DNA from 4 places in the Chromobacterium sp. FG22 genome. Region 4 is predicted to be linked to each of the others. Evidence: predicted binding sites of a transcription regulator. Region 4 holds the regulator's gene; each other region holds the start of a gene.
What was found. Region 4 encodes FNR, which switches genes on or off when oxygen is low (the NO sensors DNR and NnrR bind a similar motif). Its sites were predicted from a motif close to TTGATNNNNATCAA; they were not measured.
Positions count from the first base shown of each region.

Region 1 (7,315 bases), on a different contig from region 4:
CTTGCACCAGCCGCAGGCGCTGGCCTGGCCGCCGTTGCCGACAATGGCTTGCCACAGGCGGTCGGTTTCGGCCTGGTCTTCGGTGGCCACCTGAAAGGAGAAGGCTTCGCTATGTTTGAAGGCTGGGCCGCCGTTGATACCCAGACAGGGAATGCCCAGCACGGTGAATGCCACGGTGAGCGCATCGCCTTCTTTGCCGGCCGGGTAATCGCCAGGCGCGCGCAGCACCGCGCCGACGCGGCTGTCCGGGAAGGTGGCGGCGTAGAAGCGCGCGGCGTCTTCGGCGTCGCCGTCGTACCACAGGCAGATGGTGTTTTTGCCCATTCCCCTTCCCTTTGCTGGCTCATATCGCTCAAAGACAAGCCATTGCCATGCGCAAGAATAAGCAATGGCCGCATGCCCAAAACATACATTTGTCATGGTAGACAATTTTGGCGATCTCGCCGCGCGCATAAAAAAAGCCTCCCCTAAGGGAGGCTTGGCGCTTTGCCGGCTGACCGTCGCGGTGGCCAGTGGCGTTGGACTTACATGCTGCCGTGGAAGGTGCGGTTGATCACGTCCAGCTGTTGCTCGCGCGTCAGCTTGACGAAGTTCACCGCATAACCGGACACGCGGATGGTCAGTTGCGGGTACAGCTCCGGGTGTTCCATCGCGTCCATCAGGGTTTCGCGCTTGAACACGTTGACGTTGACGTGGAAACCGCCGGCGTCGGAGAAGCCGTCCAGGCAGTTGGCCAGGTTGGCAACGCGTTCTTCTTCGCTATGGCCCAGCGCGTCCGGGGTGGCGGAGGCGGTCCAGCTGATGCCGTCCAGCGCGGCTTCATACGGCAGCTTGGCTACCGATGCGCCCGCGGCGACAAAGCCTTTCACGTCGCGGCCGTTCATCGGGTTGGCGCCCGGGGCGAACGGTTCGCCGGCGCGGCGGCCGCACGGGGTGTTGCCGGTTTTCTTGCCGTACACCACGTTGGAGGTGATGGTGAGCACGGACTGAGTCGGCATCGCATTGCGGTAGAAGTGCGGCTGGGCCTTGATCTTGTCCATGAAGGTTTCGGTCAGCCATACCGCGATGCTGTCGGCGCGGTCGTCGTTGTTGCCGTAAGCCGGGTAGTCGCCTTCGATCTTGTAGTCCACCGCCAGGCCCGCTTCGTTGCGGATGATGTGCACTTTGGCGTGCTTGATGGCGGACAGGGAGTCGGCGGCCACGGACAGGCCGGCGATGCCGCAAGCCATGGTGCGCAGGATGTCGCGGTCGTGCAGCGCCATTTCGATGCGTTCGTAGGCGTATTTGTCGTGCATGTAGTGGATGCAGTTCAGCGCCTTGACGTAAGTGGCGGCCAGCCAGTCCATCAGCAGGTCGAACTTGGGCATCAGTTCGTCGTAGGTCAGCACGTCGCTCTTGATCGGCTCAAAGCCCTTGGCCACTTGCACGCCGGATTTTTCATCCACGCCGCCGTTGATGGCGTAGAGCATGGCTTTGGCCAGGTTGGCGCGGGCGCCGAAGAACTGCATTTGCTTGCCGATGCGCATCGCGGACACGCAGCAGGCGATGCCGTAGTCGTCGCCCCAGTGCGGACGCATCAGGTCGTCGTTTTCGTACTGGATGGAGCTGGTGTCGATGGACACTTTGGCGCAGAAGTCTTTGAAACCGCGCGGCAGCTGGGTGGACCACAGCACGGTCAGGTTGGGTTCCGGCGCCGGGCCCAGGTTGTACAGGGTGTTGAGGAAGCGGAAGCTGCTCTTGCTCACCAGGGTGCGGCCGTCTTCGCCCATGCCGCCGATGGATTCGGTCACCCAGGTCGGGTCGCCGGAGAACAGTTGATCGTATTCCGGGGTGCGCAGGAAGCGCACGATGCGCAGCTTGATCACCAGGTCGTCGATCATTTCCTGGGCTTGTTCTTCAGTCAGCGCGCCGGAGGCCAGATCGCGCTCGATGTAGACGTCCAGGAAGGTGGCGACGCGGCCGAAGGACATGGCGGCGCCGTTTTGTTCTTTCACGGCGGCCAGGTAGGCGAAGTAGGTCCACTGCACCGCTTCGCGGGCGTTGACGGCCGGGCGGCTGATGTCGAAGCCGTACTTGGCGGCCATCTGCTTCAGTTCGTCCAGCGCGCGGAATTGTTCGGACAGTTCTTCGCGCAGACGCAGCACGTCTTCGTTGAAAACGGCGTCGTCCAGCTCATGGAATACTTTTTGGCGTTCGGCGCGCAGGAAGTCGGTGCCGTACAGGGCCACGCGGCGGTAGTCGCCGATGATGCGGCCGCGGCCGTAGGCGTCCGGCAGGCCGGTGATCACGCCGGATTTGCGCGCGGCCATGATGTCCGGGGTGTAGGTGTCGAACACGCCCTGGTTGTGGCTCTTGCGATAGTGGGTCCACACGTCCTTGATGACCGGGTCCAGCTTGAAGCCGAAGGCTTCCAGGCCGTTCTCAACCATGCGCAGGCCGCCGTTGGGCATGATGGCGCGCTTGAGCGGCGCATCGGTTTGCAGGCCGACGATGACTTCGCTGGCTTGATCGATGTAGCCGGCGTCATGCGCGGTGATGGAGCTGCCGCGGTCAGCGGCTACGTCCAGCACGCCACGGGCGCGTTCTTCTTTCAGCAACTCGCTCAGGGTGTCCCACAGCTTTTGGGTGCGCGCGGTAGCGGGCGCCAAGAAGCTGGCGTCGCCTTCAAACGGCTTGTAGTTCAGCTGGATGAAGTTGCGGACATCCACCTTGCTTTGCCATTCACCGCCGGTGAAATCGCGCCAGGGGTTGGCTTGAGTCGCGTCACGATTCAGAGCATCCATGTGTGCCTCCTAGTAACTATCAGTAAATGTTGAGTACTGAACATATTGTACATTCGGTTTCGAAAAAAATCGTTTGATAAAGATCAACTGCCGCAGACTAAAACGCGCGTGCGGCCCCGCCCGAGGCGGCGGCAAAATCTCTTAAAAAATGCTTTATTTTCAATGCCATGAAAAACCACATCAACATGCCGTCATTGTAGCCGGCGCATTACATTCGAAAACGAACATCAAACACTCGTTCCAAGCGCCGCCGCGGCCGGTTTTGCGGCTTCGCGCCGCGCCGGCAGGGTGTGGCGCTCCAGCAGGTAAACCACCAGGCCCACGCCCAGCGCGCCGCCGGCGATATTGCCCAGGGTGGCCGGAATCATATTGTGCAGGATGGCGGCGGCGTCCAGGCCTTGCATGCCGTGCAGCAGGGCCAGCGAGAAGAAGGCCATATTGGCGATGCTGTGCTCAAAGCCGGAGAAGAAGAACACGAAGACCAGCAGCAGGATCATCAGCATCTTGGCGGCGTCGCCGGCCATGCGCAGCGGCACCCATACCGCCAGACAGATCACCCAGTTGCACAGCGCGCCCTTCCAGAAGATTTCCCAGCCGCCGGCGTGCACTTTGTGCGCGGCCACATTGAACAGCAGATGATCGGCCGGCAGGCTGCCCATGCCGCCGGCGCCGGCGAACACGGCGGTAAACAGCAACACGCCCAGCAGATTGCCCAGGTAGACCAGGGTCCAGCTGCGCAGCAGGTTGCAGACGCGGCAGTCGCCGCTGAGCACGCCCACGCTGAAGTACATCACATTGCTGGTGAACAGTTCCAGCTTGCAGACGATGATGCTGACCAGGGCCACGCCGAAGAAGCCGGCCACGGCGATGTAGTAGCCGGGGGAGCCGACGGCGAAGAAGACCTGGCCCAGCTTGAGGCTGACGCTGAGCACCACGGCGATCAGCGCGCCGGCCATGCCGGCGCTCAATAGATAGCGGCCGGGGTGCTGACGCAGCACGGTCTGTTTGGCGGCGGCTTCTGCCGCGACGTAGGCGAGTGTGGAGGCGTGATTCATGTTTTTCATTTCGCGAGCTTGGGCAACGCCGCCAGCCGCGGGTCCATCTTGATGCAATGCCTATCAACTGCTGATGCCGTTTTCAGGTTTTGCCGGATTTTGCCCGGCCCGGCCTGCTTCCGGCATTGGCTTGGTTGGCTGTCATCCTTGATTGGTTCCCGCGTCTGCGCTTGCCCTGATTGTTGATTCACGAAAATTTTATGTTCGTATTGCATCATTGTTGTTTGATAACTATCAAACGCAAGCCTTTCCTTGGCACGCTTTCGCTCAAGCCTTTCTTTTTACAACATGCCCGGCAATGGATTTGCCGTCCCCGCCGCGGCTCAGCCGCCGCTCACGGCCGCCGGCACTCCTTAGATCCGGTTCAAAGCCTGCCGCGCTTTACAAGACACGGCGCGGCGAGCGCCGCTTCGAAATGCGGACGCACCGCGCGCGCATCCCGCTTTCTCAGCGATTTCCGCCCTGTCTCGCTCCGGCTCGCGAGACGTTGACAGCCTATTGCGCAGCCATTCAAGAGCCGCCGCGCCAGGCGGGACGCGGCACAGCAATCGCGGTTTGAGGATACGCATGCGTCCCTGGCGCATTCCGCCCTTGAGACCGCCGCGCCTGGCCTTGCCCCTAATCGCGTGGTCTTGAACCGCTAGCGCGGCCAAGCAACCCTGATGCCGCGTGCGCCGGCTTGAGCGATTCCCATAGCGCCGGCGTTGGCGCGCCTTGCTTCAGCCGTAAAACTTGAGCGTGTACCGCTCTATAAGAGGCGATTCACCGCCTGCCGCGCGTCAGCGGGATGGTCCGAGCGAGGCCTTGAAACCGGCTTCAGAGCGCCCATGCCCCCCTTGCGTATTCCGCCTCTTCGGCGGCAAGGCCTTGCCTCGTTCTTGCTCGAGAGACTTTGAACAGGCTCTTAGGCGGATGGCAAGCGCGATAACAAACAATGAAAAACATCATATAAATCATATGGATAATAGAAAAACGATCGTTTGAACGCTAGCGACATGTTGGAAACCAACCAAATAATGTTCGTTTTGAAATATTTTTGTTCGTTTTCGAAAACGATTTGGCTGTTCAGATTTCATATTATGATATTCCACCGCCCGCTCTCGGCTCTGCTGATATAGCAAATGTCTTGACGCAAGCGGCGGCGCCCAGCGCCTCTTCCCCATCCCCGCCCCCAGACGTCAAAACCGAATTAATTCATTTTATTCATCAAGTTATCCAGCAAAAACCGGATAGGCAAACCACTCGCCGCAGCCAAGCACCCGTGCCGCCGCGCCAGCGGCAACCATGCCATTGGCGTGTTCCTTCCCGCTACAACTGCCTCGAACTATTGTGCAAAGTCGATGCGCTTTTTCAAGCAAGCGCTCGATTTCACTCAGCAACAATCAGCAAAGCAACAAGAAAACAAAGCAATCCGAAAATTGGAAGATTCTCAAAAAATGCGCGCTTTCTAGCCATTTTTTCAATAAACATAGATATTTTGTAGTTTTTTAAACCAAAACAAAGCAATCGTCATGATATTGATAAGACATCTACAGCAAATAGCAATTGTTCGGATGTTCGTTTTGCTTCAAAATAAAGTTGATTAGAATCAACTGATGTTCTGAAAGGTGTAACCCTCGCAGTACAACTGCCTATACCATGCACATCAATGAAGCCGTGAATCACTAATCAGCGGTTCCAGCTACTGACCAAAAGTCTAGCAAGAGATGAAAACGGCGCGCCGCCGGGCGGCACGCCAGAACGATTACCCCATTTGTCTTTAATGAAGGCCAATATCATGTCTCAAGCCGTTTCCACCCCCCTGCCCAAATCAGGCGCTTCGTCCTCCTGGACCAAGCAAGATACCGTCTGGATGTTGGGTCTGTACGGCACCGCCATTGGCGCCGGCACCTTGTTCCTGCCCATCAACGCAGGCATTGGCGGTCTGTGGCCGCTGATCGTCATGGCGCTGCTGGCCCTGCCGCTGACTTTCTTCGCTCACCGCGGCCTCACCCGTTTCGTACTGTCCAGCTCCAAGCCGGGCGCCGACATCACCGAGGTGGTGGAAGAGCACTTTGGCGTGGGCGCGGGCAAGCTGATCACCCTGCTCTACTTCTTCGCCATCTACCCCATTCTGTTGGTGTATAGCGTGGCCATCACCAACACCGTGCAATCCTTCATGGTCAACCAGCTGGGCGTGTCCGCTCCGCCGCGCGCCATCCTGTCGCTGATCCTGATCCTGGGTCTGATGGCCATCGTGCGCCTGGGCGAGAAGATGATCGTCAAGGCCATGAGCGTGCTGGTTTACCCCTTTGTCGCCTGCCTGATGCTGCTGGCGCTGTACCTGGTTCCGGAATGGAACAGCTCGGCCATCCAGCAAGCCGGCAGCCTGGGCGACGCCCTGTCCCACGGCGCGTTCTACAAAACGCTGTGGCTGGCCATCCCGGTCATGGTGTTCTCCTTCAACCACTCGCCCATCATTTCGTCCTTCTCGGTTGACCAGCAGAAGCTGCATGGCGACGCCGCTGAACCGGCCGCCGGCCGCGTGCTGATCCGCGCTCACATCATGATGGTGCTGTCGGTGATGTTCTTCGTGTTCAGCTGCGTGTTCAGCCTGTCCCCGGCCGACCTGGCCGCGGCTAAAGCGCAGAACATTTCCATCCTGTCTTACCTCGCCAACCACTTCCGCAACCCGGTGATTGAATGGGTGGCTCCGCTGATCGCCATCGTCGCCATCAGCAAGTCCTTCCTGGGTCACTACCTGGGCGCCAAAGAAGGCTTCAACGGCCTGATCATCAAGCAACTGCGCCAGAGCGGCAAATCCATCGAGACCGCCAAACTGGACCGCTTCACCGCCGTGTTCATGATCATCACCACCTGGGCCGTGGCCACCTTCAACCCCAGCATCCTGGGCATGATCGAAACCCTGGGCGGCCCGGTGATCGCGATGCTGCTGTTCCTGATGCCGATGTACGCCATCGCCAAAGTGCCGGCCATGAAGAAATACTCCGGCGCCGCCAGCAACATCTTCGTGGTTCTGATCGGCCTGATCGCCATCTCCGCCATCTTCTACGATCTGTTCGCCTGATCGCCCTTCTCTGACAGCCCGGCCGGTTACGGCCGGCCGGGCTCCTCAGCATCAAGCCAAAGTATCAAGCCAAGAGGTAAGCAATCATGTTCAGCATGACTGATATCTACAAAATCGGCGTCGGCCCCTCCAGTTCCCACACCGTCGGTCCGATGAAGGCCGGCCACCAGTTCCTGGGCTCGCTCAAGGAAACCGGCCGTTTCAACCAAGTCACCCATGTTCACGTCGACTGCTACGGCTCGCTGGCCCTGACCGGCAAGGGGCATTGCACCGACCACGCCATCATCCTGGGCCTGGCCGGCAATCTGCCGGACACCGTGGACCCGGAACAGACGCCGGCCCTGATCGCCGATGTGGAAAAAACCCGCCAGCTAACGCTGGGCCGCACGCATCAGCGCGTGGGCTTCGAC
Region 1 covers NZ_JBMDJX010000023.1:53,656-60,970, forward strand. Annotated here, with positions in the region: gene ACODSD_RS19175 (VOC family protein) at 1-324, opposite strand, end outside; gene pflB (formate C-acetyltransferase) at 525-2,783, opposite strand; gene ACODSD_RS19185 (formate/nitrite transporter family protein) at 3,011-3,847, opposite strand; gene ACODSD_RS19190 (hypothetical protein) at 3,844-4,056, opposite strand; gene ACODSD_RS19195 (hypothetical protein) at 4,896-5,321, shown strand; gene ACODSD_RS19200 (HAAAP family serine/threonine permease) at 5,616-6,905, shown strand; gene ACODSD_RS19205 (L-serine ammonia-lyase) at 6,992-7,315, shown strand, end outside.
Region 1: a site for FNR is predicted at 2,857-2,870, ahead of pflB (formate C-acetyltransferase). Genes of this name have one in related genera too.

Region 2 (7,315 bases), on a different contig from region 4:
GAGGCGCGGTCGCGCAGCACGTCCACCTTGAAGGGCTTGCGCATCAGCATGGAGCCGATGGAGGTGGCGATGACGACGCTGAGCACCAGCGTATACAGTATCACGCGCGGGCGCTTGAGCCGGGAGGCGATGGCCTTTTCCGGGTATTTGCCCTCCAGCGCGTTTTCCGTGGTGTAACGGATCAGGCCGCGCGGATAGGCCATTTTATCCATCACCTCGTCGCAGGCGTCGATGCAGGCCGCGCAGCCTATGCACTCGTATTGCAGGCCGTTGCGGATGTCTATGCCCACCGGGCAGACTTGAACGCAGATGCTGCAGTTGATGCAGGCGCCCAGACCCTGTTCCTTCGGGTCGCTGCCTTTCTTGCGCGCGCCGCGCGGCTCGCCGCGCTTTTCGTCATAGGAAATGATCAGAGTGTCGGCGTCGAACATCACGCTCTGGAAGCGCGCGTACGGGCACATGTATTTGCAGACCTGCTCGCGCATGAAGTTGGCCAGCAGATAGGTGAAGCCGGCGTAGAAGAACATCCAGAACGCTTCCCAGGGCCCGTAGTCGAAGCGCGGCGCGGCGGCCACCAGATCGCGGATCGGCGTGAAATAGCCCACCAGGGTGAAGCCGGTCCACAGCGAGAACAGGATCATCAAGGCGTGCTTGGCGAATTTGAGACGGAATTTGCGCAAGCTCATCGGCGACTTGTCCAGCTTGATGCGCTTGTTGCGGTCGCCTTCCACCCATTGCTCTATCCACAGCATGATTTCGGTGTAGACCGTCTGCGGACAGGAATAACCGCACCACAGCCGGCCGGCGATGGTGGTCCAGGTGAACAGGGCGAAGGCGCAGCACATCAGCAGCGCGGCCAGATAGACGAAGTCCTGCGGCCAGATGGTGAGGCCGAACAGGTGGAATTTGCGTTCGATCAGGTCGAAATGCAGCGCCTGGCGTCCGTTCCAGCTCAGCCAGGGCAGGCCGAGAAAGACCAGCTGGGTGCCTATGACGAAGAGCACGCGCAGATTGTTGAACAGGCCTTTGACGGCGCGCGGATAGATCTTGGTATGCGACTCGTACAGAGAAACGGTCTCGGTGGCGTCGGGCTGCTGGCCGGCCTGGCGCGGCGGTTCGACCTTGATCGGAATTTCCTTGAGCGAATCGGACATGGGCGTTTCCTTCTCTGCGGATTTGGCCAAAGCCATGCGCGGCATGGACTTGGCGAAATGCGCGGCTGCGTCGGAGCGGAGATGTTATATGAAATCATATAACATCCTCGCGAAAGAATACTGCCCGCGTGAGCGGGCAGTAGGTCGGCACCGGTTATTGCGGCGCTTTGGGGTTGTTGGACAAGCCCCAGACGTAAGCGGTCAACAGATGCACCTTGCCTTCACCCAGGAAGTCTTTCCAGGCCGGCATCTGGTTGTTGCGGCCGTTGGTGATGGTTTCGATGATGGTTTTCTCGCTGCCGCCGTACAGCCAGTTGTTGTCGGTCAGATTGGGCGCGCCCAGCTGCGGGTTGCCCTTGCCGTCCGCGCCGTGGCAGGCGATACAGACCGTGGCGAAGGTTTCCTTGCCGCGCACCGCGCGCTCCGCGTCATGCTTGCGCTTGGACAGGGAAAGCACGTAGTTGGCCACGTCCTTGACCTTTTCCTCGCCGAACGCCGCGCCCCAGGCCGGCATCTGGCCGTGACGGCCTTCGGAGATGGTGGTGTGGATGGTCTTGATGTCGCCGCCCCACAGCCACTTGTTGTCGGTCAGGTTGGGGAAGCCCTTGGCGCCGCGGGCGTCGGAACCGTGGCATTGCACGCAGTAGGTCTGGAACAGGCGCTTGCCCATTTCCTGAGCCTTGGGATCCGCGGCCACGGCCTTGACGTCCTGCTTCAGGAACTGGTCGTACAGCGGCTGATACTTGGCTTCCGCCTGCGCGCGTTCCTTCTTGTACTGGTCTACCGAGGTCCAGCCGAACACGCCTTTCCAGGTGCCGAGGCCGGGATACAGGATCAGATAGACCACGGCGAAGGCCAGGGTCACGTAGAACATCAGCATCCACCAGCGCGGCAGCGGGTGGTTGTACTCGGAGAGGTCGCCGTCCCACACGTGGCCGGTGATCTCCACCTGTTCGCCCTTTTGCACCTTGATCTTGGATTGCGAAAACACCAGATAGGTCAGCCAGACGAGGCCGCCCAGCACGATCGCGGTGATCCAGATGTTCCAGAATTCGCTCACGAAATCACTCATTTTCTTGCTCCGTTGGAAGCTTGGTCTTGTTCCGCTTCCTGCACCTTGTCGTCGTCGAGGAAGGGCAGGTTGGCCGCGTCCTCATACCGGTTCTTGGAGCGCTTGCTGTAGGCGATGCCCAGCACCACGATGAAGAATGCAAAGCACACTACCGTGAACAGCGAGCGTCCGATGGTTACCCAGTCCATGGCTTAACGAACGTTCTTCAAGGCAAGGCCCAGGCCTTGCAGGTAAGCGACCAGCACGTCCATTTCCGACTTGCCCTCCACCTGGGCCTTGGCCTCGGCGATGTCCTTGTCGGTATAGGGAACGCCCACCAGGCGCAGCGCCTTCATCTTGGTCGGCACAATGTCGGCGTCGGCCAGATTCTTGGCCAGCCACGGGAAGGCCGGCATATTGGACTCGGGAACCACGTCGCGCGGGTTGATCAGGTGCACGCGGTGCCATTCGTCGGAGTAACGGGCGCCCACGCGGGCCAGGTCCGGACCGGTGCGCTTGGAGCCCCACAGGAAGGGGTGGTCGTACACCGATTCGCCGGCCACGGAGTAGTGGCCATAGCGCTCGGTTTCAGCGCGGAACGGACGGATCATCTGCGTGTGGCAGGTATGGCAGCCTTCGCGGATGTAGATGTCGCGGCCGGCCAGCTGCACGGCGGTGTAGGGCTTGACGCCGGCCACCGGCTGAGTGGTCGATTTCTGGAAGGCCAGCGGCAGAATTTCCACCAGACCGGCCACGCTGACGACCAGCAGGGTGAACACGATCAGATAGCCGACGTGTTCTTCGATCAGTTTTTGTATCTTATCCATGATGTTTCCTTGCGCCTCAATGAGCGTGGGCGGTGATGGCCGGGATCTTGGCGTCTACGGCACGGCCCGCGGTTACGGTGCGGAAGGTGTTGTAGGCCATCAGGAACATGCCGAGCAGGTACAGGAAGCCGCCGAGCAGACGCACGAAGTGGTACGGATAGGTGGCCTTGACCGCCTCTACGAAGGCGTAGGTCAGGGTGCCGTCCGGGTTCAGCGCGCGCCACATCAGGCCCTGGGTCACGCCGGAGATCCACAGCGCGGCGATGTACAGCACCACGCCGACGGTGGCGAGCCAGAAATGGGCTTCAACCAGCTTCAGGCTGAACATGGATTCGCGGCCGAACAGGCGCGGAATCAGGTAGTACATGGAACCGATGGTGATGAAGCCCACCCAGCCCAGCGCGCCGGAGTGCACGTGGCCGATGGTCCAGTCGGTGTAGTGGGACAAGGCGTTGACGGTCTTGATCGACATCATCGGGCCTTCGAAGGTGGACATGCCGTAGAAGGACAGCGAAACCACCAGGAATTTCAGCACCGGGTCGGTGCGCAGCTTATGCCAGGCGCCGGACAGCGTCATGATGCCGTTGATCATGCCGCCCCAGCTCGGAGCCAGCAGCACCAGGGAGAACACCATGCCTACGGACTGGGTCCAGTCAGGCAGGCTGGTGTAATGCAGGTGGTGAGGACCGGCCCACATATAGGTGAAGATCAGCGCCCAGAAGTGCACCACGGACAGGCGGTAGGAGTAAACCGGACGGCCGGCCTGTTTCGGGATGAAGTAGTACATCATGCCCAGGAAGGCGGCGGTCAGGAAGAAGCCCACGGCGTTGTGGCCGTACCACCATTGCACCATGGCGTCCACGGCGCCGGAGTAGGCGGAGTAGGATTTCCACAGCGACACCGGCACGAAGGCGGAGTTGACGATGTGCAGCAGGGCCACGGCCAGGATGAAGGCGCCGTAGAACCAGTTGGCCACGTAGATGTGCTTGACCTTGCGGATGGCGATGGTGCCAAAGAAAACGATGGCGTAAACAACCCAGATCACCGCGATCAGCAGTTTGATCGGCCATTCCAGCTCGGCGTATTCCTTGCTGGTGGTCAGGCCCAGCGGCAAGGTGATGGCGGCCAGCACGATCACCAGCTGCCAGCCCCAGAAGGTGAAGGCGGCGAGCTTGTCGGAGATCAGCCGGACGTTACAGGTACGCTGCACCACGTAATAGGAGGTGGCGAACAGGCCGCAACCGCCAAAGGCGAAGATGACCGCATTGGTGTGCAGAGGACGCAGGCGGCCAAAGTGGAACCAGGGGCCGAAGTTCAATTCGGGCCAGACCAGTTGGGCCGCAATGATGACGCCCACCAACATGCCGACAATGCCCCACACGACGGTCATGATGGCAAATTGGCGCACCACCTTATAGTTATAAGTGGATTGCGTTTCCATTTAGGGTTTTCTCCAAGGTTGCTAACTCAGAACGTGACATATCTAATCGGCGGCTTGAAGTCCGGGAAACTGTCCCCATCTGTACCGATGTGACTGTATCCAGACGATGCCGCAGGGAAAACGACTTTTATTAAAATCAAGCGCTTGACCCAGATCGCAGCGGTACTGATGTCTGTATTAGCAGTTCATCCCGTATTGCGACAGCGCAATTTCCCCATTTAGTTAACCCGGCATTCTAAATCAATTACCCATATCGGGCCAGTTTGGACGGCCGGGGGATGTCGCTTTCCCATTTGTCTTTATTTATGTCTCAAGCGAGCGTGACAGTTCTTGCAAATACTGTTGCTACTGACCGAGATTGTATTGTCTGGCGGCCCAGCCTTCTTGACCTGGATCAAGATGTCATAAAACGCAGCGTTTACCCGCGGCAAGTGCTAAAATCAGAAGGTTTTGCAACGATTGCAGGCAGATCATGACCGTTTCCGTCCGCTACACCCTATGTCCGAGCGCCCCGGAGGCGCATCTTTTCGAGGTCGTCCTGACCGTTTCCCGGCCCGCCAAGAATGGCCAGATTTTCTCATTGCCGGCGTGGATTCCCGGCAGTTACATGATCCGGGAGTTCTCCAAACATATTGTGGAAATTCGCGCAGAATCCGCGGGAAAAGCGGTGCGGCTGGTCCAGCTGACAAAAAACAGTTGGCAAGCCGCGCCAGTCAAGGGCTCGTTGGTTCTACGCTATAAAGTTTATGCGTTTGATCTGTCGGTGCGCGGCGCTTATCTGGACGCGCAGCGCGGCTTCTATAACGGCAGCAGCGTGTTCCTGGCGGCGGACGGCTACGAGAACGAGGCTTGCGAGGTGGAGATCCTGCCGCCGGAAGGCAAGGCCTACGCCGATTGGAAGGTGGCGACCAGCTTGCCGGCGCGCGGCGCGGACAAGAAAACCGGCTTCGGCGGCTATCAGGCCGCCTCTTACGACGAGTTGATCGACCATCCGGTGGAACTGGGCGCTTTCGAACGCGTCAGCTTCAAAGCCTGCGGCGTGCCGCACGAATTCGTCGTCTCCGGCCGCTCCCGCGCCGACCTCAAGCGCCTGGCGCGCGACGCCAAGAAAATCTGCGAATACCAGATCAAGCTGTTCGGCGAGCCGGCGCCCTTCGAGCGCTACGTATTCATGCTTTTCGTCGGCAAGGACATCTACGGCGGCCTGGAGCATCGCGCCTCCACCGCGCTGGTGGCCAACCGCGACGACTTGCCGCAGCAGGGCGTCGAGGAGATCGGCGACGGCTATCTGAAGCTGCTGGGCCTGATCAGCCACGAATATTTCCACAGCTGGAACGTCAAGCGGATGAAGCCGGCGGCGTTCACGCCCTACGATCTGAACCAGGAAGGCTATACCCGTCTGCTGTGGGCCTTCGAGGGCATCACTTCCTATTACGACGACTTGAGCCTGGTGCGTTGCGGCCTGATAGACGAGAAGCGCTATCTGGGCCTGTTGGCGGAAACCATCAGCGGCGTCGAGCGCGGCGCCGGTCGCTTGAAGCAGACGCTGGAGCAATCCAGCTTCGAAGCGTGGACCAAGTACTACCGGCAAGACGAAAACAGCCCCAACAGCATCGTCAGCTATTACACCAAGGGCGCGCTGGCCGCGCTGGCGCTGGACCTGACCATACGCCGCGACAGCCAGGGCCGTCAGTCGCTGGACGACGTGATGCGCGCGCTGTGGCGCAAATGGCTGGACGACGGCAAGGGCCTGGCCGAGGACGAGTGGGAAAGCCAGGCGCAGGCCGTCACCGGCCTGGACCTCAAGGCCTTTTTCGATCGCGCGCTGCGCGGCGTTGAGTCCCTGCCGCTGGCCGAACTGTTGGCGGCCCAGGGCGTGGAGCTGCGCTTCGAGCCGGCGGCCAACGCCGGCGACCGCGGCGGTCTGGCGCTGAGCGGCAAGCCTGCGCCGGCCAGCCTGGGGGTCAAGGCCGTGGCCGAGACCCAGGGCGTGCGCGTGCTCAATGTCTACGACGGCGGCGCGGCGCAAGGCGCCGGCCTGTCCGGCGGCGACGTGATCGTGGCCATAGACAAGCTCAAGGCGGTGGACCTGGACAAGGCGCTGGCGCGCTACCAGCCCGGCGATAAGCTGAAACTGCACTGGTTCCGCCGCGACGAACTGATCAGCGCGCAAGTGGAGCTGCAAGCCGCTCCTGCCGACGCCTGCCGCCTGCTGTTGCAGGACGGCGGCGCGCAGTGGCTGCGCCGCTAATATTCATCGGGTCGGCGCCGCTGCCCGGCGTCGTCCCCCTCCAGCCAAGACCGGCGCAGCCGGCATCGAAGGAGACGTAGACATGGCTCAACAGCCGCAAGTCAAGTACCGCAACGACTACGCAGCCCCCGCTTTTCTGATCGACCGCGTCGATCTGAGCTTCGACATCGAAGACGACGCCACCCGCGTGCACGCGCGCCTGGTGGTGACCCGCAACGACAAGGCCGCGCGCCAGGACGATCTGGTGCTGGACGGCAGCGCCGCATTGGTGGCGGTGACGCTGGACGGCGAACGCCTGGGCGAAGGCGGCTACGTGCTGGCCAACGATCAACTGACCGTGCGCGGCGTGCCGGACAGCTTCATCCTGGAAGTGGAAACCGAGATCGATCCGGCGGCCAACACCAGTCTGATGGGCTTGTACGCGTCCAACGGCAATCTGTTCACCCAATGCGAGCCGGAAGGCTTCCGCAAAATCACCTATTACCTGGACCGTCCCGACGTGATGGCCAAGTTCACCACCACCATCATGGCGGACAAGCACAAATTCCCGGTGCTGCTCTCCAACGGCAACAAGGTGGGCGAGGGCATGGT
Region 2 covers NZ_JBMDJX010000004.1:126,023-133,337, reverse strand. Annotated here, with positions in the region: gene ccoG (cytochrome c oxidase accessory protein CcoG) at 1-1,154, opposite strand, end outside; gene ccoP (cytochrome-c oxidase, cbb3-type subunit III) at 1,309-2,226, opposite strand; gene ACODSD_RS05650 (cbb3-type cytochrome oxidase subunit 3) at 2,223-2,414, opposite strand; gene ccoO (cytochrome-c oxidase, cbb3-type subunit II) at 2,418-3,032, opposite strand; gene ccoN (cytochrome-c oxidase, cbb3-type subunit I) at 3,049-4,473, opposite strand; gene ACODSD_RS05635 (M61 family metallopeptidase) at 4,946-6,724, shown strand; gene pepN (aminopeptidase N) at 6,807-7,315, shown strand, end outside.
Region 2: a site for FNR is predicted at 4,600-4,613, ahead of ccoN (cytochrome-c oxidase, cbb3-type subunit I). Genes of this name have one in related genera too.

Region 3 (7,315 bases), on a different contig from region 4:
ACATGGCGATTCCCAGTGAGTGCAAACAGGCCCCCGCTTCGCTTACCTGATCTGCTCGGCCAAACGCAGCAGCCAAGCCGAATTATAGGTTTGCCGCGCATCGGGGCCGACCTCGTCCCATACTTTGAGGCTGTAAAGCTTTTGCCGGCTGGCCCAGCTCAGTTCGGACACCGGCTTGCCGGAGGGCGTGCTCCTGAGCTGAAAGCGGGCCGGATGACCCCGCACGCTCATATTCATGTCTTCCCGCAGCGCCAGCACGCCGCCGCCGTCGGCGACGAAATCCCATTCGCTCAACACCAGCAACACGCCGTCGGGCCGGGTGAACACCCAGTCGAAGCTGCTCCAGGGCCCGCGCCGGTTCGGCCCCTGCGGCACGATGCCTTCAAGGCGGTAAGCGCTCAACTCGCTGGCGCTGATGTCGCTGAGCCGGGATTTAGCATGCGCCCGAATCGCCTCGGGGTTCAAGTGGCGGTTCCGGCAGGCGCCGGAGAGCAGCGCGGCTTCGTCCTCCGGCGGAGAGACGTCGCTCGTCCAGGACGTTGACGGCAGCCCGGAACCCAGGCTCGCCCTGGGCGCCACCATGCGCTGCCCCGGCGCGATGCCGCCGGGCAGCGGGCTGGTCGCGGACACATCCCAAGCCTGCGCGTCCAGGACCAGGCCGCCCATGCCCAGCCAACAGAGCAGACTAGCGCAACTGCCCATGCGGATCGATGACGAATTTCTTCGGCGCGCCGCCGTCGAACTCGGCGTAGCCTCTGGGCGCGTTGTCCAGGCTGATGATCTCCACGCCCACCACTTTGGCGATGGGGATGCGGTCCCACAGAATCGCCTGCATCAGCGCGCGGTTGTACTTCATCACCGGAGTCTGGCCGGTGAAGAAGCTGTGCGACTTGGCCCAGCCCAGGCCAAAGCGCACCGACAGGCTGCCCTGCTTGGCCGCCGCGTCCACCGCGCCGGGATCGTCGGTCACGTAGAGCCCGGGAATGCCGATGCGCCCGGCCTCGCGCGTCACTTCCATCAAGGCGTTGAGCACGGTGGCCGGCGCCTCCTGCCGCGAGGCGGCGTGGCCATGGCCGCGCGCCTCGAAACCGACGGCGTCGATCGCGCAATCCACCTCCGGCACGCCCAGGATGGCGGCGATCTGTTCGCCCAGCGTCGCGTCCTGCGACAGATCCGCGGTTTCAAAGCCGACAGCGCGGGCATGGGCCAGCCGCGCCGGATTGACGTCGCCGACGATGACCACCGCCGCGCCCAGCAGGCGCGCGGAAGCCGCCGCCGCCAAACCCACCGGGCCCGCGCCGGCCACGTAGACCGTGCTGCCCGGCCCCACGCCGGCCGACACCGCGCCGTGATAGCCGGTGGGCAGGATGTCGGACAAGCAGGTCAGGTCTCGGATCTTGGCCAGCGCCTGATCCCGGTCCGGAAATTTCAGCAGGTTGAAGTCGGCGTAAGGCACCATCACGTATTCCGCCTGGCCGCCCACCCAGCCGCCCATGTCGACGTAGCCGTAAGCGCCGCCGGCCCGCGCCGGGTTCACCGACAGGCACACGCCGGTATCCTGCTCCTTGCAGCAGCGGCAGCGTCCGCACGCCACATTGAACGGCACCGACACCAGATCGCCAATGCGCAGCGTTTCCACATCGCCGCCCGTCTCTATCACCTCGCCGGTGATTTCATGCCCCAGCACCAGGCCGGCCGGCGCCGTGGTGCGGCCGCGCACCATATGCTGGTCCGAGCCGCAGATATTGGTGCTCAGCACCTTGAGAATGACGCCGTGGCCGAGCTTGCGCCCGGCCGGGGACGCCAGTTCCGGAAAGGGTATGGAGCGCACTTCCACCTGGCCCGGCGCCAGGTACACCACTCCGCGATTGCCTGTCATCATCGTCTCCTCGCTGCCGCGCCGGCGGATACCGGCGACATCTGCTCCCGATGCTAGGAAAGAAAGCGACGCCGGCCTTGAGTCAAAGCGACCCCTTTGCGATCAAACGCGCCACGATCGTAAACAGGTTCTCAGCGCGCCAGCGCCTGGCCGACGACGCTCAGCCCAGGCCGGCCATCGAAGGTGTCCACTCCCGCCAGCCAGCTCGTCAGCACCGCCGGGTTCTTTTTCAAATACTCCCGCGCCGCCACCTCCGGCCTGATCTTGTCCATGATCGGCCCCATCACCCGGTTTTCCATATCGGTGCTGAAGCGCAGATTGCGCAGCAAGCGGCCGACATTGGCGCAACGCGCTTCGTAATCCGGCGGCAGCGCGGTGAAGACCCTGGCCGCGCCGAAATTGGGGCCGAACACCGCGTCGCCGCCGGACAGATAGCGCAGCTTGTGCCTGACGTTCATCGGGTGCGGCTCCCAGGCCAGGAACACCATCCATTTCTTCCGCCGCTCGGCGCGTTCCAGTTCGGCCAGCATGCCGGCCTCGCTGGACTCCACCAGCTTGAAGCCGCCCAAGCCGTACTGTTGCTTGCGGATCATGTCCTCGATCAGGCGGTTGCCGTCGTTGCCGGCTTCAATGCCGTAGATCTTGCCGTCCAGCTGCGCCTTGAAACGGGCGATATCCTTGAAATCCCGCAGGCCGGCGGCGGCCACGTAGTCCGGCACCGCCAGCGTGTACTTGGCCCCGCTCAGATTGGGCTCGGCCAGCACCTTGATCTGGCCCGCTTTCAGATAGGGTTCGATCAGCGGCGTCATCGACGGGCTCCAATACCCGAGGAACACGTCGATCTGCCGGCTCTTCAGCCCGGAGAAGGCGATGGGCACCGAGGCCATGGTCACGCTGGGGCGGTAGCCCAGCGCCTCCAACACCACACTGGCCATGCCGGTGGTGGCCGCGATGTCGGTCCAGCCGACATCGGCGAAACGCACATTGCGGCAGGCGGCCGGCTCCCGTGCCGCCGCGCTGCCGGCGATGGCCAGCAGCAGCGCCGCGGACATTGCTTTGAATCGATTCATCCCTTCCTCCCGGGCAGCGATGATGGCGAGAGTCCGCCCGGCGGCCGCTGCCGCGCCGCCAATTGGTTTCCAGCACCCGTTCAAAGTCTCGCGAGCCGGAACGAGACAAGGCGCGGCCGGCCTTGAACAGGCGTTCAGGCGATGGCCCCGGCCGCCACCAGGTATTGCTGCCGCTCGCGGCTGGGCGGGTAGCCGAACAGCCCGCGGTAGGACTTGGAAAAATGCGAGGAGGATAGGAAGCCGCAGGCCACGGTGACTTCCATCACGCTCATATTGGTTTGCAGCAGCAGCTCGCGCGCCCGGCGCAGGCGGAGGTCCAGATAGTATTGCGCCGGCGTGGTGCTCAGATAACGCTTGAACAAGCGCTCCAGATGGCGCAGCGACACGCCCAGCTCCGCCGCCAGATGTTCCAGCGAGCGCGGGTTCTCGATATTGCTCTCCATCGACAAGGCGGCGTCCAGCAAGGCCTCGTGCCCGGTGCCGATGCGCGCCAGCAGCGGGATGTGCTGGCGGTCGCCGTCGTCGCGCAGCCGGTCCACGATGAATTGCACCGAGACGTCGGCCGCCAGGCTCTTGCCGCCCTTGTGGCGGATCAGATGGCACATGAAATCCAGCGGCGCGGTGCCGCCGCTACAGGTGAAGCGGTCCCGGTCCAGCACAAACAGGTCCGAGGTGAACCGGGTACGGGGGAATTCCTCGCTGATGGACAGCAGGTTTTCCCAATGGATGGCGCAGCGGTAGCCGTTCAGCACCCCGGCCCGGGCCAGCGCGAAGGTGCCGGTGCAGATCGATCCCAGCGGCACGCCCTGGGCGGCGAAGCGGCGGATCAGCGCCTGCACCTTGTCGGTGGCCGCCTCGCGCACCTGGCAGCCGCCGCAGACGATGAGCATGTCGTACTGTTGCGGAGGGCCCGGCGCGGAGATCGGCGACAGGCTCAGGCCGTTGCTGGCGCTGACCGGCTCGCCGTCCGCCGACAGCAGGCTCCAGCGGTACAGCTTCTTGCGCGACAGGTAGTTGGCCATGCGCAACGGCTCCACCGCGTTGGAGAACGCGATCATTGAAAACCGGTCCAGCAGCAAAAAGGCGATATGCGACAACGAGGCGATCTGTTGCGGTCCCATCACGACCTCCAATGTGTGCGTTGCAAGAATTGTTGTTCTGCTCCGAAGCGGTTCGCAGCCGGCCTTGAAAACCGTTGCGCAGGTATTGTTTCGTCCCTGGTTTCCTCCTGTTTCATCCTCAGCCGTCGGCCGCGGCGCCCGCTTCCGGCGCGCGACCGAAGCTTTCGGTGATCCGGTCCAGGATGATGGCCAGCAGCACCACCGCCAGCCCGCTCTCGAAACCGAGGCCGACGTCCAGCCGCTGTATGCTGGCCAGGACATCGTTGCCCAGGCCGCCGGCCCCCACCATGGAGGCGATGATCACCATGGACAGCGCCATCATGATGGTCTGATTGACCCCGGCCATGATGGACGGCAGCGCGATGGGCAGCTGCACCTTGAACAGCAATTGCCAAGAGGTGCAGCCGAAGGCGTTGCCCGCCTCCACCTGCTCCCGGTTCACCTGGCGGATGCCCAGATTGGTCAAGCGCACCGCCGGCGGCACCGCGAACACCACCGTGGCCAGGATGCCCGGCACCCGCCCCAGTCCGAAGAACATTGCCGCGGGAATCAGATAAACGAAAGCCGGCATGGTCTGCATGAAGTCCAGCGCCGGCCGGACCAGGGCGTTGACCCAGCGCCAGCGCGCGCAGCAGATGCCCAGCGGCACGCCCAGCATCAGACTGACGCAGGTGGCGGACAGGGTCAGCGCCAGCGTGGCGACGGTCTGGCTCCAGAAGCCGGTGGCCCAGATCAGGCCCAGCGCCGCGCAGACGAAGACGGCGAACTTCCAGCCCAGCCGCCACAGGCCGACGCCGGCGAACACGCCGGCCAGCGCCCATGGCGGCACGCCCTGCAGCAAGGTCTCCACCTGGGTGGCGAACCAGTCGATGCCGCCGCCGACGGCGTCGAAGGCGCCGGCGTTGTTTTCCAGCAGAAAATGGATGATCTGGTTGACCCAGCTGCCTATCGGCAGCGGGGACTGGGGACTGGTGTCGGCCATGCGGCGTGCTCCTCGTCTCGCCGGACGCGCTCAGGACGGCGAGAGCCACACGCCCCCGCGCCGGCGACGCCCGTTGGGGTTCAGTGGTGGGCGGCCGCGCTAGGGCGGTGCTGGGACAGCTTGTTGAGCACGCTGCTGGGGGTGATCACGCCCAGGCAGCGGCCGTCGTCGTCGCGCACCTGCAGCGGTTCGGCCTGCCCCTGGAGCCGCAACAGCACATCGGACAGGCTACAGGACGGCTCCACGTGCGGAGCGGCCGTCGCGCGCGGCGGCGGCGCGGCTTCGATCAGATCCTTGGCCTGCAGATAGCGCGAGGTGTCCACGCTCTTGAAGAAGTTGCGCACATAGTCGTCAGCCGGGCATTCGATGATTTCGCGCGGGCTGCCCACCTGCACCAGCCGGCCGCCCTCCATGATGGCGATGCGGCTGCCGATGCGCAGCGCCTCTTCCAGATCATGGGAGACGAAGACGATGGTGCGGCGCTGCTCGCGCTGCAATTGCAGCAGCAAGTCCTGCAGCTCGGCGCGCTTGAGCGGGTCCAGCGCCGAGAAGGCCTCGTCCATCAGCATCAGCGAGGGATTCACCGCCAGCGCGCGCACCAGGCCCACCCGCTGCTGCATGCCGCCGGAGAGCTGATGCGGGTACTTGCCGGCGAAGGCGGCCAGCCCCACTTGCTCCAGCACTTCCCGCGCCCGCGCCTCGCGGGCCTTGCGCCCGAGGCCGGCCACTTCCAGGCCGAAGGCGGCGTTGTCCAGCACCGTGCGGTGCGGCATCAGCGCGAAGCTCTGGAACACCATGCTCATGTCGCGGCGGCGCAAGGCCACCAATTGCCTGGGCGACAGCCGGGTCAGGTCCTGGCCGTCCAGCAGGATCTGGCCGGCGCTGGGCTCCAGCAAGCGGTTGATCAGGCGGATCAGCGTGGATTTGCCGGAGCCGGACAGGCCCATCAGCACGAAGATTTCGCCGGCGCGCACCGAGAACGACACGTCGTTGACGCCCACCACCGCCCCGGTGCGCCGAAACACTTCGTCCTTGCTCTCGCCGGCCCGCAGCAAGGACATCACTTCCGCCGGCTTGCCGCCGAACACCTTGTGGAGGTTTCTGACCTCGACCTTGATCGTTTGCATCCCGGCTCCCTTCGGCGCGGCCGCTGACAATTCGAAGAATGTTTAATGTAAATCAAGGTTCAAGATAGGAAGGAAGGGCTGGGCCAAGTAAGGGTATTCCGACAACAAGCCGTCCAAATCCGACATCCGCGCGCAAAACCGGCCGGCATAGGCCTGGCCGCCAAATCCAGCGCCGGCTTTCGTCTCCGGCCCGGCCGGCCTGTGTCGTAAAAAAACCGCAATCCGCCGCCGGCGGCAAAAACAAAAACGCCGGCCGCGGCCGGGCAGGCGTGAAGGACGGGGAGGCGACGGACGCGCGCGCGGAAGCGGTCAAAGACGGCGGCGCTTCGTGAAGCGTTGTACGGTGAGTACTCGCTCAAAACGCGCAATGCCGCTTGTACATGCCGCTTTTTCGCTCGTTTTCGCCTTGTTTCAGCCTGGCTCGCGAGACTTTGGACAGGCGCTCAGCGATCTACCACCAGATCGCTCAAGGGCAGGCTGCAGCAAGGCAGGAAATAACCCTGCTCCACTTCGCGCGGCCGGATGCCGCCCTGGTGCCGCATGTCCACCCGGCCTTCCAGCAGACGGCTCTTGCAGCTGCCGCACACGCCGCGGGTGCAGGAGGCCGGCAGGCGCATGCCCTTGGCCAGCGCCGCCGCCAGCACCGTCTGCCCCGGCGCCACCGATAAATCGTCCCCCGTTTTGGCGAAGCGCACATTGAAGCCGCGGCCCTCGACGCCGGGCTGCGGCGTCCGCACCGCCTCGTCCGGCGGCGCCGCGCTGAGTTCGGCGAAATTGAAGCTTTCCTCGTGATAGCGGCTCATGTCGAAACCGCACTGGCGCAGCAGCTCGCGCACCGCGGCCATATAGGGCGCGGGACCGCAGCAGAACACCTGGCGCGCGTGCAGATCCGGCGCCATGCGCTCGATCAGCGTCCGGTCCAGCCGGCCGATCAGGCCGGCCCAATCCGGCTCTCCCGCCCGGTTTTCGCAAATCACCGCCTGGCTGAAAGTGGGGTGGATGCTGGCCAGCAGGCTCAATTCCTTGCGAAACACGATGTCGCGCGGCGAGCGCGCGCTGTGCACGAACAGGATGTCGGCGCCGGAGGCCAGATCGGTCAGCGCCCGGGTCATCGACATCAGCGGGGTGATGCCGCT
Region 3 covers NZ_JBMDJX010000024.1:64,589-71,903, forward strand. Annotated here, with positions in the region: gene ACODSD_RS19520 (formate dehydrogenase subunit gamma) at 1-4, opposite strand, end outside; gene ACODSD_RS19525 (hypothetical protein) at 43-702, opposite strand; gene fdhA (formaldehyde dehydrogenase, glutathione-independent) at 686-1,879, opposite strand; gene ACODSD_RS19535 (choline ABC transporter substrate-binding protein) at 2,011-2,949, opposite strand; gene ACODSD_RS19540 (GlxA family transcriptional regulator) at 3,084-4,070, opposite strand; gene ACODSD_RS19545 (ABC transporter permease) at 4,189-5,052, opposite strand; gene ACODSD_RS19550 (quaternary amine ABC transporter ATP-binding protein) at 5,133-6,179, opposite strand; gene ACODSD_RS19555 (FAD-binding oxidoreductase) at 6,623-7,315, opposite strand, start outside.
Region 3: a site for FNR is predicted at 6,222-6,235, ahead of ACODSD_RS19550 (quaternary amine ABC transporter ATP-binding protein). Genes of this name have one in related genera too.

Region 4 (7,315 bases):
TCATATCACGCTCCAAACAAAAACGGCGCCCCCGAGGACGCCGTGACGCGTTAGCCGCTCAAGCCCCAAGGGGCCAAGCCGACAGCGCTTACTTGCCGATATGCGGCGCCAGCGTATGCAGCAGCTGCGCCAGCACTTTCGGGTTGGCGGCGACGATGTCGCCGGACTCCAGCCAGCCTTGTTCGCCGGACAAATCGGTGACGATGCCGCCCGCTTCCTGCACGATCAGGCTGCCCGCGGCGATGTCCCAAGGCTTGAGGTTCAGCTCCCAGAAACCTTCCACGCGGCCGCAAGCGACATTGCACAGGTCCAGCGAGGCCGCGCCTTCGCGGCGCACGCCGGCGGTCTTGGCCAGCACATCCTTGAGCATGCCCAGGTATTGGTCGATATAGCTTTGGTCGGACACCGGGAAGCCGGTGGCGATCACACATTCATTCATCATGAAGCGTTTGGACACGCGGATGCGGCGATCGTTGAGGAAGGCGCCGACGCCGCGCGAGGCGGTGAACAGATCGTTGCGGTTGGGGTCGAAGACCACGGCTTGCTGCACCTGGCCCTTATGCGCCAGCGCGATGGAGATCGCGTACTGCGGGTGGCCGTGCAGGAAGTTGGTAGTGCCGTCGATCGGATCGATGATCCACTCGTATTCCGACGAACCGATGCCTTTCGCGCCGGACTCTTCTGCTAGAATCGCGTGCTTGGGATAAGCTTCCAGAATGGAAGCGATGATGGACTCTTCCGCGGCGCGGTCCACTTCGGTCACGAAGTCATTGTGTTTCTTGCGCTCTACGCGCACCGCGTCGAGATTCAGCGACGCGCGCTGGATGACACTGCCGGCGCGGCGAGCGGCTTTCACCGCGACATTGAGCATCGGATGCATTGACGGCCTCTACACTTTCAACCATGACAGACGTCCGCCACATGACGCGACGTCTGCTAGTAACAATCTGGGTTAAGGAACAAGAAAAACCCGGCGCAATCGGGCAAGGCGACACGCCTGCCCAATCCGGCAAACGCTGGCCTTGCGCGCAAAACGGCGCGCGGGCTTTTCGATAAGCCGGCTATTTTAATGTGAAACTGCTGATGAATAAACCCCAAGTACCTGATTTTCTGAAAAACATTCGCATCGTGTTGGCCCGCCCCAACCATCCGGGCAATATCGGCTCCGCCGCCCGGGCGATGAAAACCATGGGCCTGAGCCGGCTGTATCTGGTTGAACCCAAAGTGTTTCCCAGCGACGAGGCCAATACGCTGGCCTCCGGCGCGGTGGATCTTCTGGAGCAGGCCACCGTGGTGTCCAGCCTGGCCGAGGCCTTGCAAGACGTCACCATCGCCTGCGCGCTGACCAGCCGCCGTCGCGAGCTGACCACCCCGCTGTCCACCCCGCGCCAGACCACGCCGGAACTGGTGGCGCGCGCCCGCGCCGGCGAACAGGTGGCCCTGGTGTTCGGCAACGAGACCTTCGGCCTGTCCATTGAAGAAGTCGAACAATGCAACCGCCTGGTGACCATCCCCGGCAACCCGGACTACTTCTCGCTGAATCTGGCGATGGCGGTGCAGGTGATGACTTACGAACTGTTCAGCCACACCGGCGTGGACGTCGACTATCTGCGCGCCGACAGCGACGCGGCGGCGCTGGGCGAGGTGGAGGGCTTCTGCGGCCACCTGGAACAGACCATGGACAAGATAGGCTATTTCCGCCGCCGCAACAGCGAACGGATGATGCGCCGGATGCGCACCCTGTTCAACCGCGCCGGCCTGCTGCGCGAGGAAATCGACATCCTGCGCGGCTTCCTCAAACAGGTGCAGCGCGCCGCCGACGGCGAAGTCCGCCGCGACGCGCCCGGACAGGATGGCGAATAAGCCGCTATTCACCCTGCCCTACGCGCACCCGGCGGTGCGCGATCTGGCTTTTCTGCTCTCCGCGCCCTCTCCCTGGCGCAGCGGCGCGGACATCCCGCCGCAGCGGCTGCTGGGGGCCGACGGCCCGGCCTTGCTGCAAACGCTGGACGCCGATCCTGCCGAACTTCAGCACTGGCTGGCGCGCCAGCCCACCCGCCGTCTGGGCCATTACGCGGAACGGCTGCTGTCCTTCTGGTTCCGGCTGGCGCCGCACATCGAACTGGTGGCCAGCAATCTGCCGGTGCGCGCGCCGGACGGCCGCACCGTCGGCGAGTTCGACTTCCTGCTGCGCCTAGACGGCCAACCGCTGCATCTGGAAGCCGCCAGCAAGTTCTATCTGCAACTGGGCCGCAGCGCGGACACCTTGACCGGCCCCAGCCTGCGCGACGCCTGGGCGCTGAAAGCCCATAAACTGCAAACCCAGCTGCGCCTGTCCCGCCACCCGGCGGCGCAAGCGACGCTGCCGGCGGGCTTTGAGGGCTGCGCGGTCGGCGCCCGGCTCAGCGGCTGGCTGTTCCACGCCCGCGACACCGCGCCGGAAGCGCCGCCCGGCGCCCAGCCGCTGTACGGGCAATACTGGCCGCTGCGCGGCGACTGGCCGGCGTTGAATGCGGATTCGCGCTGGGCCTGGCTGCCCAGGCTCAGTTGGCTGGCGCCGGCGCGCCGCTCGCGGGAACACACCGCCGACGCGGCGGAACTGCGCGCGCGCCTGGAACAGGCCGAGGCGCCGCAGCTGCTGGCCGAACTGCAGCCCGGCCCCGACGGCGACTGGCATGAAGTGGCCCGCGGCTTCGCCGTGCCGCCGGGCTGGCCTCAGGAAGCGCCGCTGTCGCGGCTGCTGCTGCAAATCGCGGACTGCGCGCCGGCCCCATGAAAAAAGGCAAGCCCGAGGGCTTGCCTTGCGTTTTCCATCTGTCCGCCCGCGCGGCGGAATCAATGTCCGTTGGCGTGAGCGCAGCCGGAAATCAGCGCCTTCAATTCGTCCACCATCACCAGTTGGATGTGCTTGTGATCGACGGTGATCCAGCCTTGCTGCTGGAACTTGGACAGCGTGCGGCTGACGGTTTCCAGCTTCAGGCCGAGGAAGCTGCCGATTTCCTCGCGGCTCATGCGCAGGATGAAGTCGTTGGCGGCGAAGCCGCGGGTGGACAGACGCTGCGACAGATTGAGCAGGAAGGCGGCCAGGCGCTCTTCCGCCTTCATGTTGCCCAATAACAACATTACATTCTGATCGCGAACGATCTCGCGGCTCATCAGACGGTAGAAATGGTGCTGCAGGGTGGGAATTTCGCGGCCCAGGCTCTCCATGCGGCTGAACGGCAGCTCGCACACCTCGCTGTCCTCCAGCGCGATGGCGTCGCAGCCGTGCACATTGGCGGAAATGCCGTCCAGGCCCATCAGTTCGCCGGACATATGGAAGCCGGTGACCTGCTCGCGGCCGTCCTGGCTGGCGACGCTGGTCTTGAAGAAGCCGGTGCGCACCGCGAACAGCGAACGGAAGCCTTCGCCGCTGCGGAACAAGTACTCGCCGCGCTTCAAACGGCGGCTTTGGCGGATCACCGCGTCGAGCTGGGTCAGCTCCTCGCGGTTAAGCCCCACAGGTAGACAAAGTTCCTTCAGGCTGCAGTTGGAGCAGGAGACCTTCAGGTTATGCAAAGAGATATGGTTCTGATCGGACATGGCATGTTTAGTACAAGCTTGCGATGAAGCTTGACCCTTATCAAAGCGAAATTCGCAGGATTTCCGCAAATTTACCAGTCCACCAGAGGTTTTGCCATCCAAATACGACATGAAGACCACCCACCCATTTTCTCCTGCCCATTTTGAATTCGACCGCGCGCTGATTGAGCGCCTCGACGGGACAGGTCCTAGATATACGTCATACCCGACAGCGGATCGCTTTACGCCGGGTTTTGCCGAAAGAGACTACATCCACTGGCTACGGCAGCGCAGCATCGGCGCCAACCGGAAACCTTTATCATTGTACGCTCATATACCTTTTTGCAACACTATCTGCTACTACTGCGGTTGCAACAAGATCATCACCAAGGACAGCGGCAAAGCGGACTTGTACCTGGACTACCTGGAGAAGGAGGTCCGCATGATCGCCTCCTGTCTGGGCCGCCGCGAGCAAGTGATACAGCTGCATTTCGGCGGCGGCACCCCCACTTTCTTGTCCGACGCGCAACTGGAACGATTGATGACCTTGCTCAAGACTCATTTCGAGTTCTTGAAGGAGGGGGAGTATTCCATAGAAATAGACCCGCGCAAAGTCAGCGCGGCGACAATCTTCAAACTGGCCGAACTCGGCTTCAACCGCATCAGCGTCGGGATTCAGGACTTTGAACCGGCGGTGCAGCAGGCGGTGAACCGGGTGCAGTCCGAAGAGGAAACGCTGGAGGTGATCCAGGCCGCGCGCGACGCCGGCTTCAAGTCCGTCAGCGTCGACCTGATCTACGGCCTGCCGCTGCAGACCCGGGAATCGGTGCGCCGCACGCTGGACAAGGTGATCGCCATCGGGCCGGACCGGCTGGCGCTGTACAACTACGCCCACCTGCCCACCGTGTTCATGCCGCAGCGGCGCATCAACGAGGCCGATCTGCCCTCGCCGGAAACCAAGCTGGACATCCTGCAGGACTCGGTGCAGCGCCTGGCCGACGCCGGCTATGTCTTCATCGGCATGGATCACTTCGCCAAGCCGGACGACGAACTGGCCTCCGCCCTGCGCCAGGGCCGGCTGCAACGCAATTTCCAGGGTTACTCCACCCATGCGGACTGCGACATGATCGGTCTTGGCGTGTCCTCCATCGGCAAGGTCGGCCCCTGTTACAGCCAGAGCGCCAAGGACTTGGACAGTTATTACGCGGCGCTGGACAGCGGCCATCTGCCGGTGTTGCGCGGGCTGACGCTGGACAATGACGACATCCTGCGCCGCAGCATCATCCAGGGCCTGATGTGTCGCTTCTCGCTGTCGGTGGAGGCGCTGGAAGAGATCCACGGCATCAACTTCGCCGAGTACTTCGCCGAAGAACTGCCGCAGATCCGCGAATACCAGCAACTGGGCCTGCTGTCCTTCGACGGCGACTTCATCATGGTGGAGCCCAAGGGCCGCTTCCTGATCCGCAATATCGCGATGATCTTCGACCGCCACCTGCGGGAGCGCCGCACCCAGGCGCGCTACTCCAAGACCATTTGAACGGGGCTAGCAACAAAACAGCCCGCGTCTGGACGCGGGCTGTTTATCGTTGGAGCCGGACGCGGCTTACCAGATGTCTTTTTCTACCTTGGCGGCCAGTTCCGGGTAATCCGCCACCTTGAACACCGGGGTGGACTCGCCCCGCTTCAGCTGACGCTCGTAATCCTTCAGCACAATGAAGAAATAACGCGACAGCAGCACGATGGCCACCAGATTGATCAGCGCCATCAGGCCCATGGCAAAGTCAGCCATATCCCACACCAGCGGCAGGCTGGCCACCGCGCCGAACATCACCATCGCCAGCACGATCAGACGGAAGGCCAGCAAGATCCCCTTATTGCTGCGGATGAATTCGACATTGCCCTCGGCGTAAGCGTAATTGCCGATGATGGTGGAAAAGGCGAACAGGAACATCGCCACCGCCAGGAAGGACGCGCCTATCGGGCCGAACTGCGATTCGATCGCCTTCTGCGTCAGCGCCACGCCGCTCAAACCCTGGTCATACACGCCGGACAACAGAATGATGGCGGCGGTGGCGGTACAGATCACCATGGTGTCGATGAAGACGCCGAACATCTGGATCGCGCCCTGGCTCGCCGGGTGACGCGAAGTCGCCGTCGCCGCCGCGTTGGGGGCGGAGCCCATGCCCGCCTCATTGGAGAACAGGCCGCGCTTGATGCCCAGCATCATCGCCTGGCTCACCGCATAGCCGGCGAAGCCGCCCGCCGCCTGCTCCAGACCGAAGGCGCTCTTGACGATCAACACGATCAAACCCGGCAGCTCGGCCGCGTGCGCCGCCAAGACATAGAAGGTCATCAGCAGATAAATGGCCGCCATCACCGGCACCAGCCACTCGGCCACCCGCGCCACCGAGCGCACGCCGCCAAAAATGATGGGGGCGGTCATCACCACCAGGGCGATGCCCACCATATAGCGGTTCCAGCCCCAGGCGCCCTCGGTGGCCGCCACGATGGAGTTGGCCTGCACCGCGTTGAACACCAGGCCGAAGGCCAGGATCAGACACAGGGCGAAGATCACGCCCAGCCAGCGTTGCCCCAGGCCTTTCTGGATGTAGTAGGCCGGGCCGCCGCGGAAGGTGTCGTCATGGTGATTGGTCTTGAACAGCTGCGCCAAAGTCGATTCGGCGAAAGCGCTGGCCATGCCCAGCATGGCGGTCAGCCACATCCAGAACACCGCGCCGGGGCCGCCGGCGGCAATGGCGATGGCCACGCCGGCGATATTGCCGGTGCCCACCCGGCTGGCGAGGCCGGTGGCGAAAGCCTGGAACGGCGAAATATCGTCCTTACTGCGATGGCCGCCGCGGCCGCCCATCATTTCGCGCCAGCCGCGCGCGAACAGCCTCAGCTGCAACAGGCCGGAACGCAACGAGAAATACAAGCCGACGGCCAGCAACAGGCCGATCAGCATCTTGCCCCAAATCACATCATTGGCGGCATTGATAAACGAATGAAGCAAGTCCATGGATCCTCTTAAAGCTCTGAGCGTGGCAATCTGGAAATGGGCGACGCGCGCCGGAAGGATTTCAGACTGGAAGATTGACCCCGTCCCGATCTTGGCGCCGGGCTCGAGGGTTGCGGTCTTGACGAGACAGCTCCCCGCAGCCGTCAGGCCGCCTGCTTCGGGACACCGCTTCGTCAGACTGTTTTGATGCGAAACCCGGCGAATTTAGCAAAATAGAGTGATTGCTGGCAATGCCGGACGCCATCGGCCAAAGCCGCGCCAGCCGGCTTTCCGTCGCGCCCGGACACGCCTTTGTCATTGATCCTATCCAGAGAGCGGCCTATTTATCCAAGCACAAAACAATCAAAAGTCATTTTTGATGACTTAAGCATTATGGCCGGTTGCCTGCATACGCCAGACAAGGCAAAGCTCATGCTCCCGCCCGCAATGAACTGATACGCGGCGCTTCAGCCCAGCCATCGCATTTCATGCGGCAATCGCAGTCCGTGAAAATTGCCTATTCTGGAACTGGCGCGGTAGACGTTCACATTGCGGGCGTCGCCGCCACAGTCAGGAGCGAAATCATGACAACGCCCGTGGTAAGGCTGATGCAGCGCTTGAGCTACCCCAGCCGCTTTGCGCTGATCGGCGCGGTCTTTGCCGTCGCCTTACTCTATATGGTGTACGGTCTGTATCGAACCAATCAGGACAATATCGACTTTTCGCAAAAAGAAAGAGTCGGCGTGTCCTACATCC
Region 4 covers NZ_JBMDJX010000014.1:20,261-27,575, forward strand. Annotated here, with positions in the region: gene ACODSD_RS14645 (VOC family protein) at 1-4, opposite strand, end outside; gene ACODSD_RS14650 (inositol monophosphatase family protein) at 89-880, opposite strand; gene ACODSD_RS14655 (RNA methyltransferase) at 1,084-1,863, shown strand; gene ACODSD_RS14660 (DUF1853 family protein) at 1,853-2,776, shown strand; gene fnr (fumarate/nitrate reduction transcriptional regulator Fnr) at 2,836-3,582, opposite strand; gene hemN (oxygen-independent coproporphyrinogen III oxidase) at 3,692-5,098, shown strand; gene ACODSD_RS14675 (alanine/glycine:cation symporter family protein) at 5,165-6,580, opposite strand; gene ACODSD_RS14680 (methyl-accepting chemotaxis protein) at 7,144-7,315, shown strand, end outside.